3 regions of the [Pantoea] beijingensis genome follow, and region 2 is predicted to be linked to each of the others. Evidence: predicted binding sites of a transcription regulator. Region 2 holds the regulator's gene; each other region holds the start of a gene.
What was found. Region 2 encodes PurR, which represses purine synthesis genes. Its sites were predicted from a motif close to CANGCAAACGTTTGCNTG; they were not measured.
Positions count from the first base shown of each region.

Region 1: a site for PurR is predicted at 1,690-1,707, ahead of cvpA (colicin V production protein). Genes of this name have one in related genera too.
Region 3: a site for PurR is predicted at 2,905-2,922, ahead of purM (phosphoribosylformylglycinamidine cyclo-ligase). Genes of this name have one in related genera too.

Region 1 is NZ_CP071409.1:2,840,817-2,845,990, reverse strand. It holds gene folC (bifunctional tetrahydrofolate synthase/dihydrofolate synthase) at 1-624, shown strand, start outside; gene dedD (cell division protein DedD) at 614-1,411, shown strand; gene cvpA (colicin V production protein) at 1,812-2,297, shown strand; gene purF (amidophosphoribosyltransferase) at 2,334-3,851, shown strand; gene J1C60_RS12880 (UbiX family flavin prenyltransferase) at 3,925-4,494, shown strand; gene hisJ (histidine ABC transporter substrate-binding protein HisJ) at 4,772-5,174, shown strand, end outside.
Region 2 is NZ_CP071409.1:2,149,386-2,154,559, reverse strand. It holds gene cfa (cyclopropane fatty acyl phospholipid synthase) at 1-258, opposite strand, end outside; gene punC (purine nucleoside transporter PunC) at 663-1,871, opposite strand; gene punR (DNA-binding transcriptional activator PunR) at 1,989-2,894, shown strand; gene purR (HTH-type transcriptional repressor PurR) at 2,930-3,955, opposite strand; gene cydH (cytochrome bd-I oxidase subunit CydH) at 4,314-4,403, shown strand; gene J1C60_RS09650 (C40 family peptidase) at 4,546-5,174, opposite strand, start outside.
Region 3 is NZ_CP071409.1:1,193,986-1,199,159, reverse strand. It holds gene hda (DnaA inactivator Hda) at 1-287, opposite strand, end outside; gene uraA (uracil permease) at 382-1,653, opposite strand; gene upp (uracil phosphoribosyltransferase) at 1,967-2,593, opposite strand; gene purM (phosphoribosylformylglycinamidine cyclo-ligase) at 3,058-4,098, shown strand; gene purN (phosphoribosylglycinamide formyltransferase) at 4,095-4,733, shown strand; gene pstB (phosphate ABC transporter ATP-binding protein PstB) at 4,842-5,174, opposite strand, start outside.

The DNA of each region.
Region 1 (5,174 bases), 690 kb from region 2:
CTTGGCGCCAGCCTGCGGCAGCGCGATCGTGATTGGCGTTACGGCATAGATGGTGAGACGTGGTATTTTCGTGACGCCGCGGGAGAATTGCGTGGACTACCTTTACCACAGGTTCCCTTGCCCAATGCAGCGACTGCGCTCGCAGCGCTTCGCGCGTCCTCACTCACGGTAAGCGACAGTATTATTAGGGCGTCGCTGGATAAAGCGATTCTTCCCGGACGTTTTCAGACGGTTGCGTACCAGCCACGCGTTATCCTTGATGTCGCGCATAACCCACATGCGGCTGACTATCTGGCCGGCCGTATCGCTGAACTGCCTAAGAAAGGGCGGGTGCACGCGGTGGTTGGGATGTTACATGATAAAGATATTGCCGGAACATTGGCGAGTCTGGCCTCTCAGGTTGATATTTGGTACTGCGCGCCATTAGAGGGTCCGCGCGGTGCCAGTGCGGCGCAACTCATTGAACACCTGCCGGGGGCACAGCCTTTTGTCAGCGTCGTTGCTGCCTGGCAGGCCGCTTTGCAGCAGGCGAAGCAAGACGACATTGTGCTGGTATGCGGCTCTTTCCATACCGTGGCTCATGTCATGGAAGCGATGCAAATGGAGAACGGAAGTGGCCAGTAAGTTTCAAAACCGCTTAGTCGGAACCGTCATTTTAGTTGCCATTGGCGTGATTGTGCTGCCGGGTTTGCTTGACGGCCAAAAAAAACACTACAAAGAAGAGTTTGCGGCGATCCCATTGGTCCCGAAGCCTGACGACCAACAAGATGCGGATATGGTGCCACCGGTTACGCAATCTTTACCTGCACAACCTCCAGAAGGTGCAGGTGCTGCGGTGGGCGGCAATAACGATCGGACTTCACAGCCCGCGGATAACGGTTCTACTACGCCTCAATCCAGCAGTGCGCCAACGGTGGTTTCGCCGCCGCCAATGAAGCCAGTGCAGCAAACGAAACCTGCGGAGAAGCCGAAACCGGTTGAGCAACCGCAGCCGAAACCAAAGCCAGTAGAGCCGCCGAAACCGAAACCCGTAGAGCAACCGAAGCCGAAGCCCGTAGAGCAACCTAAACCGAAGCCAGTTGAACAGCCGAAGCCGGTTGAGCAACCGAAACCAGTAGAGCAGCCGAAGCCAATAGATCCACCGAAGCAACAGCAGCAGGCACCGGAAGGGCAAGCGTATGTTGTTCAGTTGGGTGCGCTAAAAAATGCCAGCAAAGTGAACGAAATTGTTGCTCAACTGCGTTTATCAGGCTATCGCACCTTCACCGTACCATCGACGCCTGTACAAGGGCAGATTACCCGTATTTACGTTGGGCCGGATGCGTCCAAAGCGAAAATGCAGGCTGCGGTGGGTGAGCTTAAAGGTATTTCTGGTCTGGGCGGAGTGGTGAAACCCTACAGTTCGCGATAATTGAGCGTTTTGGTCGGGGACGTCACTATTCGTTCCCGTACTTGCGCAATGGGATGGGGGCTATGTCACCGCCGTAATGTTCTGCAACGCGTCGGTTAATTAAGTTTTGCTGAACATTATGGCAACGTCATCATCGACATTGGTTAAGCTGTATCCGGTTTTTTGCCGAGCGCTGCGGTGGTTTGAATGTCTGGCGCTGCGGTCAATTGCCCCCTCTTGATGATGGATTGTCAGGCTGTTTTTTGGGTTTTTTTATTTTGTCTGGGAAAGGAAAACGATACGCAAACGTTTTCTTTTTCTGTTAGAATTCGCCCCGAACTTAGGTCACATCCCTCTGTTGCAACTGCGTTGGGTGCAGCAGAGGGATGTGATCTTAAGGGCACTGTCGCTGGAAGAGTTCATGGTCTGGATAGATTACGTCATTATTGCGATTGTTGGTTTTTCGGCTCTGGTTAGCCTTATCCGTGGGTTTGTTCGGGAAGCATTATCTCTCGTAACCTGGGGATGCGCATTCTTTGTCGCCAGTCATTATTACTCCTTTCTTGCGGTCTGGTTCACAGGTTTTGAAGATGAGCTGGTACGAAATGGAATTGCCATCGGGATACTTTTTATTGCCACGCTGATTGTCGGGGCGATAGTAAATTATGTCATTGGTTCACTGGTGGAAAAAACCGGCCTGTCAGGAACCGACAGGGTGTTGGGTGTCTGTTTCGGGGCATTGCGTGGCGTGCTAATTGTTTCCGCCATTTTATTCTTCCTCGATACCTTCACCGGATTTTCGAAAAGTCCTGACTGGCAGCAGTCGCAACTGGTTCCCCAGTTCAGTTACATCATCAGGTGGTTTTTTGACTACCTGCAAAGCTCGTCGAGTTTTTTACCCCGGTAATCGCGCCGGGGGTGCGGCTTATGAGGATATGACTACATGTGCGGTATTGTCGGTATCACCGGTTTCATGCCGGTAAACCAGTCGATTTATGACGCGTTAACGGTGCTTCAACATCGTGGGCAGGATGCTGCAGGTATTGTGACCATCGATGCATTAAATTGCTTCCGTTTGCGTAAGGCGAACGGGTTGGTCAGCGATGTATTTGAAGCGCGTCATATGCAACGGCTGCAGGGCAACATGGGTATTGGCCATGTCCGCTATCCTACTGCGGGAAGTTCCAGTGCTTCTGAAGCACAGCCCTTCTACGTCAACTCGCCTTACGGTATTACACTGGCCCATAACGGCAACCTGACGAATGCGCACGAGTTGCGTAAGCAGCTGTTTGAAAGCGGGCGTCGTCATGTTAATACCACCTCGGATTCTGAGATTTTGCTCAATATCTTTGCGCAGGAGTTAGACCGTTTCCCGCACTATCCACTGGAAGCCGAAAATATTTTTTCAGCGGTCGCGGCACTGCACCAGAAAGTCCGTGGCGCTTACGCTTGCGTCTCAATGATTATTGGTCATGGTATGGTTGCCTTCCGTGATCCAAACGGTATTCGCCCGTTGGTTATTGGTAAACGCGCCATGAATGACGGCCGTATTGAATATATGGTGGCGTCCGAAAGCGTCGCGCTGGATACGCTGGGCTTTGAATTTCTGCGCGATGTAGCGCCGGGCGAAGCGGTATATATTACCGAAAAAGGTCAGCTTTCTACGCGCCAGTGTGCGGAAAACCCGAAAAGTAATCCTTGCCTGTTTGAATACGTCTATTTTGCTCGTCCCGACTCCTTTATCGATAAAATCTCTGTCTATAGCGCACGGGTCCGGATGGGAACCAAACTGGGCGCAAAAATCGCGCGTGAATGGGAAGACCTGGATATTGACGTCGTGATTCCAATTCCGGAAACGTCCTGTGATATTGCGCTGGAGATCGCCGGTATTCTGAACAAACCTTATCGGCAAGGCTTTGTGAAAAACCGCTATGTCGGTCGGACCTTTATCATGCCGGGTCAGCACCAGCGCCGTAGCGCCGTGCGTCGTAAGCTTAACGCTAATCGTGCTGAGTTCCGTGATAAAAACGTACTGCTGGTCGACGATTCTATCGTTCGTGGCACGACTTCTGAGCAAATTATCGAGATGGCACGTGAAGCGGGTGCGAAGAAAGTCTATCTTGCTTCAGCCGCGCCGGAAATTCGTTTTCCTAACGTCTATGGCATTGATATGCCAAGTGCGACGGAACTGATTGCACATGGGCGTGAAGTGGATGAGATCTGCCAGATTATCGGTGCTGATGCGTTGATTTTCCAGGATCTGGACGACTTGATTGAAGCCGTGCGTGAAGAGAACCCGGATATTGTTCAGTTTGAATGTTCGGTGTTCAACGGTATTTACGTCACTAAAGATGTAGACCAGAGTTACCTCGAATATCTTCAGTCACTGCGTAATGATGATGCAAAAGCGCTGGCTCGTCAGAATGAAGTGGAAAACCTGGAGATGCATAACGAAGGTTGATGCCACGCCAATTTTCTGTGGATATGTCATAATGGGTCGGATTATTCCGGCCCATTTTTTATAAGGCTCTACCATGAAAAGACTTATTATTGGCATTTCAGGTGCCAGTGGCGTGATCTACGGCGTGCGTATGCTGCAGGTTTTGCAGCAGGTGGATGACGTAGAAACCCATTTAGTGATGAGTCAGGCAGCGCGCCAGACGCTGGCATTGGAGAGCGACCTTACCGTGCGGGAAATCCAGAGTTTTGCGGATGTGGTGCATGATGTCCGCGATATCGCAGCCAGTATTTCTTCCGGCTCGTTCAAAACTGACGGGATGGCTATTCTGCCTTGTTCGATGAAAACGCTATCCGGCATAGTACACAGCTACACTGATGGCTTATTGACGCGTGCGGCGGATGTCGTGCTGAAGGAACGGCGTCGTCTGGTGTTGTGCGTGCGTGAAACGCCGCTGCACTTGGGACATTTACGGATGATGACCACCGCCGCCGAGATGGGAGCCATTATCATGCCGCCAGTACCCGCTTTTTATCATCGCCCTGAAAACGTGCAGCAGATTATCGACCAGACGGTTAACCGCGTTATTGATCAGTTTGATTTCACGCTTCCACATGATCTCTTTACGCGCTGGAATGGGGCATAGCGCGTAGCGAACTGACCTATTATGGTGCAACAGTTTGTCATGGATCACTTTTCGTGCATCGCGCGCACCAAAATGCAACATAGTTGCCGCTTATGCATAACAACCCTGTTATATTTTTCCTCATAAACTAAGCGCTTGCGCCCATTTTGGGTGCCGGGTTTAGTGCGCGAGTCATGTGCAGTTGATTGCCACAAAACTGGCATGAAACCTGCTAAATAAACTGCGCAACACACCATATTATAGTGATAACAAAAAGCACTTTACTTGAGGGTAATCTATGAAAAAGCAGGTCCTGGCTCTTTCTCTGGTGCTGGCTTTCTCCAGCGCAAGTAGCGTGTTCGCTGCCGTGCCGAAAAATCTGCGTATCGGAACCGATCCAACCTATGCACCGTTCGAATCAAAGAACGCGCAGGGGCAACTGGTGGGGTTTGATATTGATTTGGCCAACGAAATTTGCAAACGCATTGAGACCAAATGTACTTTTGTAGAAAGCGATTTTGATGCGCTGATCCCGTCGCTGAAAGCGAAAAAGATTGATGCCATTATCTCTTCACTCTCCATTACTGAAAAACGCCAGCAGGAGATTGCCTTCTCCGAGAAACTTTACGCAGCAAATGCCCGTTTGATTGCGACCAAAGGTTCACCCATCCAGCCAACAATTGAATCATTAAAAGGCAAGA
Region 2 (5,174 bases):
CTGGTCGAGTTTATGTATTAATACGCGCTGAAAAAGAATATCGAGGCGTTCACAATCCCACCAGCCGTCCATGTAACTTTCACCCAGCCCCAGTGAGCCGTCCTGGATAACCCGTTTAAAAAACTCCGGATTTTTAACCTGAATATCCCACGGGCGCGAACCATTAATCTCAATATCAGCAATATTGAGCATTTCATGGACAATGCGGTACCAATGGTTTTCTTCCAGGCTCACTTCTTCTATACACGATGAACTCATAGCTTCTCCATCACCTTCTGTGATTAGAACCTGAGAAATAGAATAGTCAATTTCTACAGTATTATGAGAAAACCCACGGAAAAATCCGTGCGTCAGATATCCGACGTTAAACAGAGGATTGAAATTGAATGAATATACCTTTCTTAAGAACGCAACAGTGGTACTTATTCCTGAGGGACGATCGTACAGATGCCAACTCAAGTCACTACGGCGTCGTTTACGTTGGGTATTTCCTGCAGAGAAGCGCAACGAATGCCACGCCGTAAAACACCACGACAACCCTGTCAGGCTAAAATAAAAAAATGTTGCTAATTTGTTGTAAAAAATTGCCTCAAAAAGAGTATATGCTCACGTGAGGCAATATTCAATGGTAAATTGTTAGGGTGCTAACTAAATCGTTTTTCTCAGGAATGTCTACCCAGTGTGGCGACTTCACCGTCGCGTAATTTCTTTGGCCACCCTTGAAATTGTAGTGCAAAACCAATGAAGGCCAGAAAAATTGTGAACAACATTACGGCGGTGGTTACTATCAATACTTGTGAAATAAGTGATGAAACCGCGAGGCTTGCAAAGAAACACAGTCCCAGTTGCAGCATATTTTGCAAGGCTGCTGCTTTACCGGTTGCCTTTGGAAAAGGTAATAGGGCGTTGGCGACTACGATCGGGTAAATAGCACCATTTGCCATCGCCATCCCACAAAAAGGAATTAAGAGTGCGCTCAACGTAACGATGCCGGATAGCGCGACCAAAAAAATTGCCGTAATACTGATAGCATAACCCAGCAGTAACCAGGGCAGGATGGTTTTCCCGTCAACATGATTAAGCAGTGTGCGACAGCCAAATCCACCAATCAGAAATGCGATCGTTTGCGGAACGTAACTCAGGCCAATATCGCCCGGTGTCAGGCCAAGATTGGCCAAAATAAATGGCGACCCTGTTAGCCAGGCAAAAAAACTGGCAGAGCAGGCGGCATAAATCAGCACATTGCCGCTGTAAGGACGAGACTGTAATAGTGTGAAGAAACTGACCTTCTCCTGAGCATTATTATGTACTGTACTGGCGGTTTTGGTTTGCAGACGTAGTGTTGGAATGAATAACGCTATCGCAATGACGAACAGGGCAACAAAAATAGCGCGCCAGCTAAAATGGTTCAAAAGCCATGCACCCAACAAGGGTGCCAGTGCTGGAGAAAGGGCGACCAGCGGCATAATCGTAGCAAAAACGCGATTTGCCTGAGTGCCGCTATAGCGATCAACAACCAGTGCTTGCCAGCTCACTGCGGCCGAACAAACACCTATCGCTTGAACAAAACGCAGCGCTAATAACAGTGGCGCGCTTTCAACCCACAACATGCCCGCGCAGCCGACCGCAAACAGGCTCAGGCCCATTAACAATACTGGCTTACGCCCAATACGGTCCGATAAGGGCCCCCACACCAACTGAGCACAGGCAAAACCGGCCAGAAATATACTCAGGCTGGCGCTAATAGCCCCCGGATTGGTCTGGAGATCTTGTTGCATGGCGCCAAAGGCGGGAAGGTACATATCGGTAGCAAGAAATCCCAGCATGCTCAGCACGGCCAGGTAAATAAGGAAACCTTTCGACTTGATCATTAAACAGCTCTTTTTATATAGCAGGTGATTTTAACGCGGCTGAGTGTAAACGCGTGCCATACACGTTGTGAAACGCTAATATTTGCGTCTTGTTATCAAAATAATTGAAGGCAAATTGTGTGGTCTGAACATTCCCTTGAAGTGGTCGACGCTGTAGCGCGCACCGGCAGTTTTAGTGCAGCAGCGAATGAGCTACACCGTGTACCTTCAGCGGTAAGCTATACCGTGCGTCAGTTGGAAGAGTGGCTGGCGGTTAGCCTTTTTGAGCGCCGTCACCGCGATGTTATTCTGACGGATGCTGGTCGTCTTTTTATTCATGAAGGGCGAGGTGTTATCAAAAAAATGCTTGCCACCCGCAGACAGTGCCAACAGGTCGCTAATGGTTGGCGGGGGCAGTTGAGTATTGCGGTCGACCGTATTGTTAAACCGCAACGAACCCGGCAGTTGGTCCTTGATTTTTACCGTTTTTTTCCAGATATGGAGTTGCACGTTTCGTCTGAAGTGTTCAATGGCGTGTGGGATGCGTTAGCGGATGGCCGCGTCGACGTCGCTATTGGCGCGACGCAGGCGATTCCCGTGGGTGGGCGATTTGCTTTTCGCGACATGGGGGCGGTGAACTGGCGCTGCGTTGTAAAAGCAGGACATCCGCTGACGCGGCATTCAGGTGCCGTTGAGGATGACCGGATACGAGAGTGGCCATCGTTGGTACTGGAAGACACTTCCCGTGCGTTACCAAAACGGACGACCTGGACGCTGGACAATCAGCGACGACTGGTTACGCCCGACTGGGAAACTGCTTTTGATTGTTTGCTGGCGGGATTCTGTGTGGGTATGGTGCCAGGGCATTTTGCCGCGCCGTTAATAGCATCTGGAGCACTAAGTGAATTATCGCTGCCGGAAAGCTTCCCTGACAGCCCTTGCTGCGTGAGTTGGGCTGAGCAGAGTATGTCGCCGGCATTAAGCTGGCTACTGGATTATCTGGGAAGCAGTGAAACGATGAATGAAGAGTGGCTACGCGAGTGATACCGGGCGTTGCCCGGACCTGCATTCACAAACTCTTAGCGGCGGTAATCTCTGAAAGGACCATCGATTACCGAACGACGTTCTATCAGAGAAGGATGGACTTCAATTGTCTGCGGCTCTTCGCGTTTACTGGTAATTCGGTCCAGTAGCATTTCAAAGGCAGTTTCACCAAGCTGCACCTTCGGCTGGTGAACGGTAGTTAGCGCAGGGGTGAAGTAGCGAGCGTTACGCACGTTATCATACCCGATCACCGAAATATCCTGCGGAACCCGCAGCCCCATCTCATCGGCGGCACAAATCGCGCCCATTGCCATAATATCACCGCCACAGAATATGGCAGTTGGTCGGTTCTTTTGCGATAAAATTTGCTGCATTGCACGGTATCCGGATTCAGGCTCAAAATCTCCCTGAACGATCCACTCCTCGCGGACGGTAATATTGGCTTCAGCCAGCGCCTTCAGGAATCCTGCGTGCCGACCGCCGCCGGTATTGCGCTCCAACTGGCCTGGAATGGCTCCGATGTCCCGATGTCCCCGGTCAATCAGATAGCGTCCTGCCAGATAACCTCCGGAAAAGGCGTTATCGACGACTGTGTCGGTAAAGTCGCCGCGTGACATTCCCCAATCCATAACGACCATCGGAATGTTGCGATTCTCTTCCAGCATCTTCAGCAAATCATCGGGATATTCTGAGCACATGACCAGCAGTCCATCCACGCGCTTTTGCGCCATCATGGAAAGATAGGCGCGCTGTTTCTGCAAGTTGTTATGCGCATTGCCTAAAATCAGCGTATAGCCTTTATCAAAACAGCAATTTTCTACAGCTTCGATAATTTCAGCAAAATAGGGCGCTTCACTAGAGGTTGCCAACAGTCCAATTGATTTGGTGTGATTAACCTTGAGGCTGCGTGCAACGGCACTAGGAGAATAGTGTAACGCTTTGATTGCTGCCCATACTGCTTCCCGCGTGTCTTCCGCGACAAAGCGTGTTTTGTTGATGACATGAGAAACCGTGGTGGTGGAGACTCCCGCACGCTTTGCCACATCTTTAATTGTTGCCATTAAAATGCTACCCCTGCGCTTATCATAATTTGTTGATAAGCTTGATGTTAAACGTTTGCGTCCGCATCACCATTACCGACGGCAGTCGTTTATTCATTGCTGTCTGAATGACGTCGGGAAGGTAATTGACGTCTTGAGATACGGCCAGTGATGCGACGTTGCAGTCGTTGCGCAACGAAAAAAAGGAATTCTATCAAGGCTGTGAACAGAAAACGAGATTTTTACCTGCCATGTCAGGAAAATCTGTTCACCGCTATTGGTTGTCGTCATAATTCATGTTGTGAGATAGGATGTCTCTGACATTCAGATCGTGTTGCCAGTTAGTTTATCGACAGAATCTTATTTAAGGAGGTGTAATATGTGTACTAACCTGAAGTTATCGCTGATGACCACCGTTGGCGCATTGCTGATGATTATTGCGTTTAGCCTGGTGGCGGTAATGCATTAATCACAGATGCATAAGTATGAGGAAGGGGGGAGACAACGGAAAATGCTGATGGCCTCTCTTTCTCTGGTTATTGCTCGATTCGGAAAGTTGCGCAACACTGGTGGACATTACTACTGCGGTTCAAGACGTAAGACACACCACGTTAACGGATAGTTTTGGGCGTCATCACGCGCCTGGCCCCTACATAATGTCGTTGCCAGTAATCATCGCCAAGCGCGCTTATCTGTATGTCTTTGCCGGTGCGCGGAGACTGGATAAACTTGCCGTTACCGAGATAAACTCCAACGTGATCCGCTGCCCCACGATTATTAATCCGAAAAAAGACTAAATCGCCTTTTTCCAACGCTTCGCGATTTATCGTTGCAGCGTCACGTAAGTGGTACATTTCATTAGCGGTGCGTGGAATTTTAAACTTCACCAGGTCTTTATAGGCATACCAGACTAAACCGCTGCAATCAAAACCGGTATGGGGCGATGTACCTCCCCAAAGATAGGGCTTCCCGAGCTGACCCATTAATTTATTCATCGCGGTTTCACGCGCTTTCTGATAGCGCACCCGGTGAGCGGTACTGAGAGTCAATGAGCCATTCTCTGTCAGAGTTGGTGCTTTGGATGCGATTTTGCGTTGTTTACCATAATGCCTTATCAGTGGCTTCTTACCGGAGATGACGTGGGGCGTGGCAACGGCTGCAGTTTGTAGCGAAGGCTTTTTCTTTAGCTTTACTTTCTGAATCGAGGCTGTACGTGCTTTTTTAGGCGACGTTTTAACCT
Region 3 (5,174 bases), 960 kb from region 2:
AGGTGCTCCATACCATCGAGCACCTCCGGCACAAACCAGGTACGTTTATCCAGCGGTACATAACCTACGGCTTCACCACAAGCGGAAAGTTCTGCGCAGGCAGCATGCAGTAAATGGCTGCGACCGCCCCCCTCACGAGACCAAAAGTAGAGATAGCTCCCGTGTTCCTGATGTAATGCCCCTTGCAGCGCAGCAAGCAGCGACGGATTCTCCCCCGGCCAAAAGCTGGCGAAGGTTTCGTCATCGGGCAAATAGAGTGGCAATGAAAGCTGTGCCGGCGTGTTCAGAAGTACCTCAAATGTGAGCGGGCAGAAAACCGCGAAAGTTTATCACAACTTTTAGTATTAGATGAAACGGGCAGCCACTGCCGCCCATTCCCGGTTACTCATCCGCGTCCAACACCACTTCTTCAGGGCGTAACAGACTGATGGCTTTAAAGATTAAACTCAGCCCTACCCCAACAATAGTCGCCAACGCCATGCCCTTAAGTTCGGCAGCACCAATATGCACTTTAGCGCCGCTCACACCGATGATCAGAATCACCGAAGTCAGGATCAGATTCTGCGCTTTGTTGTAATCCACTTTAGATTCAATCAACACGCGGATACCGGATGCGCCGATCACCCCGTACAGCAGCAGAGAAACACCGCCCATTACCGGCACCGGAACGGCCTGAATCGCGGCAGCCAATTTACCGATACACGAGAGCAGAATCGCCAGAATCGCCGCGCCACCAATAACCCAAGTACTGTAGACGCGGGTAATGGCCATTACACCGATATTTTCGCCGTAGGTAGTATTAGGCGTTGATCCAAAGAAACCCGAGAAAATGGTCGAGATGCCGTTGGCAAACATGGAACGATGCAAACCGGGATCTTTCAGCAAGTCTTTCTTAACAATATTTGCCGTGACCACCAGGTGGCCCACGTGCTCAGCAATCACCACGAGTGCGGCAGGCAAAATCGTGAAGATGGCATACCACTCAAAGCGCGGCGTATAAAAGGTTGGCAACGCAAACCAGGGCGCATCACGGACCGGAGTCCAGTCAACAATACCCATTCCCCAGGAGAGCGCGTAACCGACTAATACGCCGATAAGAATCGGAATAATCGCCAGGAATCCACGAAACAGTACTGAACCAAACACCGTAACCGCCAGCGTCACCAGCGAAATGATGATGGTTTTACTGTCCACCGCCGCGCCATCCGCCGGTAATAACCCTGCCATATTGGCGGCAACGCCCGCCAGCTCCAGACCAATGACCGCAACGATCGCCCCCATTGCAGCAGGCGGAAACATCACATCCAGCCAGCCGGTGCCGGCTTTTTTAACGATCAACGCCACCAGACAAAACAGTACGCCACATATAATGAAACCACCCAGCGCGACCTCATAGCCCAGCGGCAACAGCAACAGTACCGGAGAAATAAAGGCAAAGCTGGAACCTAAGTAAGCCGGGATTTTCCCTTTACAGATAAACAGATAAAGCAACGTACCGATCCCGTTAAATAGCAGAACCGTCGCCGGATTGATATGAAACAGAATGGGCACCAGCACCGTCGCGCCGAACATCGCAAAAAGATGCTGGAAGCTAAGCGGTATGGTTTGCAGCAGCGGTGGTCTTTCACTCACACCGATAGCGCGACGAGTCATTATAATCCCCTTGAAATGTTTGCCTACCCGCCATAGCTGAAGCAGCAATCTTCGAATTGCAGGCGTTTACCTTCGTCAGGCGATAAAGGTCTACACCTGGCCGATGCAATACTGCTTCACTTATTTAGGGTCTGTGTGCCATAAAAAAGCCGACTATCAAGTCGGCTTAGAAAAATAAACGTCGGCGAGGAGCGCCGATATACAGAGTCAGGCCACAGCCGGAAGACGTTAACCACGACATCTCTGCCGTGGAAAGTAACAGTCCCTTGTGGCTGGTTTCCGGGTAACACCCGTAATCGCCTGACGCGTACATTTACTTGGTACCAAAAATTTTATCGCCCGCGTCACCCAGACCCGGAATGATGTAGCCCTTTTCGTTCAATCCCTGATCGACAGAGGCAGTGTACACCTCCACATCCGGGTGGGCTTTTTCCAGCGCCGCAAGACCTTCGGGTGCGGCCACAAGTACCAGTACTTTAATGCTGCTGCAACCGGCTTTTTTCAGCAGATCGATGGTAGCAATCATTGAACCGCCCGTCGCCAGCATTGGATCAACCACCAACGCCATACGCTCTTCAATGTTTGATACCAGCTTCTGGAAATAGGGAACGGGCTCCAGCGTCTCTTCATCACGGTAAACGCCCACGACGCTAATACGTGCACTGGGAACGTGTTCCAGAACACCGTCCATCATTCCCAGTCCGGCACGCAGAATAGGAACCACGGTAATTTTCTTGCCTTTAATTTGCTCAATAGCCACCGGGCCATTCCAACCTTCAATGGTCACGGTCTCGGTTTCGAGATCGGAAGTGGCTTCATAAGTCAGTAAACTTCCCACTTCTGAAGCAAGTTCACGAAAACGCTTCGTACTTACATCATGCTCACGCATCAGACCCAGTTTATGTTTGACGAGCGGATGTTTAACTTCCACGATCTTCATTATTGTTCTCCCGAAGTATGTTGAGCTGCAAAAAAATCGCGGGATTATACCGCCTTTTATTCAGCATGCCATATGACTTAGGCCAATTATTTAAGCCGAATATTCGGTTATTTGCCCAATCAGAGAGGCTTGCTTCACGGTGTGTCGCAACTAAAAGCCAATCGAATGACTCCGCTCAAGGGACCGATTAACCCTCTGCGTAGAAATACGTACCGCGCCCTCAACGTGACGCGTGTAGTCTGATGGATATACGTGATGCTGATAATGATTGGCTAAAATATTGCTATGTGCAATGTCAGGCTAAGATGACACTCGCAAACGTTTGCCTGCACTGATAGAATTGCCGCGCTATAGGTCGTGTCCCTGCTGAAGGGGTCGTGGTGGTGCCGTCACAGCGCCCTTTTTTACTCGCGGGACACAGCCTAATTTCAAACCACCAACCGCAATCGCGTGGGGATTTCGCAGTGACCGATAAGACCTCTCTCAGCTATAAAGACGCCGGTGTTGATATTGATGCTGGTAATGCTTTAGTCGATCGTATTAAAGGCGTAGTGAAAAAGACTCGTCGTCCCGAAGTCATGGGTGGACTTGGCGGTTTCGGTGCCCTTTGTGCGCTGCCGCAAAAATACCGCGAACCGATTTTGGTCTCCGGCACTGACGGCGTCGGCACCAAGCTGCGTCTGGCAATGGATCTGAAACGCCATGAAAGCATCGGTATTGATTTGGTCGCAATGTGCGTCAATGACCTGGTTGTCCAGGGGGCTGAACCGCTGTTCTTTCTCGATTACTACGCTACCGGCAAACTGGATGTGGATACCGCGGCCAGCGTAATTACCGGTATTGCCGAAGGTTGCCAACAATCCGGCTGCGCCCTGGTTGGCGGCGAAACGGCTGAAATGCCGGGCATGTACCACGGTGAAGATTACGATGTGGCTGGTTTCTGCGTCGGCGTGGTGGAAAAATCAGAAATCATTGATGGCTCCAAAGTACAGGACGGCGATGTCCTGATTGCTCTGGGTTCAAGTGGCCCGCACTCCAACGGTTATTCGCTGGTACGTAAAATCCTTGAAGTAAGCCAGACCAATGCGGAAACCAAACAGCTTGAGGGCAAATCGATTGCCGATCATCTGCTGGAGCCTACCCGTATCTACGTGAAAAACATTCTAAGCCTGATTGAGCAGGTTGACGTACATGCGATCGCACATCTTACCGGCGGCGGTTTTTGGGAGAATATTCCACGCGTGTTGCCAGAAAACACCCAGGCCATTATTGACGAGTCAAGCTGGCAGTGGCCGGCCATTTTCAGTTGGATGCAGCAGGCCGGTAACGTCAGCCGTTTTGAAATGTACCGCACCTTTAACTGCGGCGTGGGCATGGTGATCGCGCTGAGTGCAGCAGATGCGGATAAAGCGGTACAGTTGATGACAGATGCGGGTGAAAAAGCCTGGAAAATCGGAGTGATTAACGCATCCGACTCGGAAGAACGAGTGGTTATTAACGCATGAAAAAAATAGTCGTGCTGGTTTCCGGTAACGGTAGCAATCTTCAGGCGATTATCGATGCCTGCCAGCAGGGACGAATCAACGGCAGCCTTGCTGCCGTGTTTAGCAACAAGGCGGGGGTCTTCGGACTGCAACGCGCCAGCCAGGCGGGTATCCCCGCCCACGCGCTCTCTCCCTCTCAGTTCTCAGACCGCATCGCTTTTGATCGTCAACTGATGCGGGAAATCGATGCTTACGCGCCTGACCTGATCGTGCTGGCGGGCTATATGCGCATCCTTAGTCCGGACTTTGTCGCCCATTACCAGGGACGGATGCTCAATATTCATCCCTCGCTATTACCTAAATATCCCGGGTTGCATACCCATCGTCAGGCAATAGAAAACGGCGATGAAGAACATGGTACATCGGTGCATTTTGTCACTGACGAGCTGGATGGGGGACCGGTTATCCTGCAGGCTCGAGTACCGATCTTCGCCGATGATAGTGAAGCTGAAGTCATCGCACGCGTCCAGCATCAGGAACATGCGATCTATCCACTGGTAATCGACTGGTTTATGACTGGCCGCTTAGCGATGCGCGATCGGGCCGCCTGGCTTGATGACAAAAAACTACCGCCGCAAGGCCACGCTTTCGAATAGCCCGCGTCTCCAGCCCAGATTTTCGCATAGGTCCCAAAGGACTGTCATTTAAATGGCGTATCTGCCCGTCTCGACTCTCATCTACGCCGTTAGTCGAGACAGGCAGTGTTAGCCATAGCGTCCGGTAATATAATCTTCAGTGCGTCGCTGCTGCGGCGCGGTGAAAAGCGTATCCGTCTCAGCAAACTCCACCAGACTGCCATTATGCACAAATGCCGCGTAATCAGAGACGCGCGCAGCCTGCTGCATATTATGTGTGACCAGTAGCAGGGAAAAATGCTGCTTTAACGTTGTCATTAGCTCTTCAATAACTAACGTAGAGATGGGGTCCAGTGCTGATGTTGGCTCATCCAGTAAGAGTACTTCGGGTTCGATAGCGATTGCCCGGGCAATGACTAACCGCTGCTGCTGCCCGGTTGAGAGGGTTAAAGCATTTTTCCG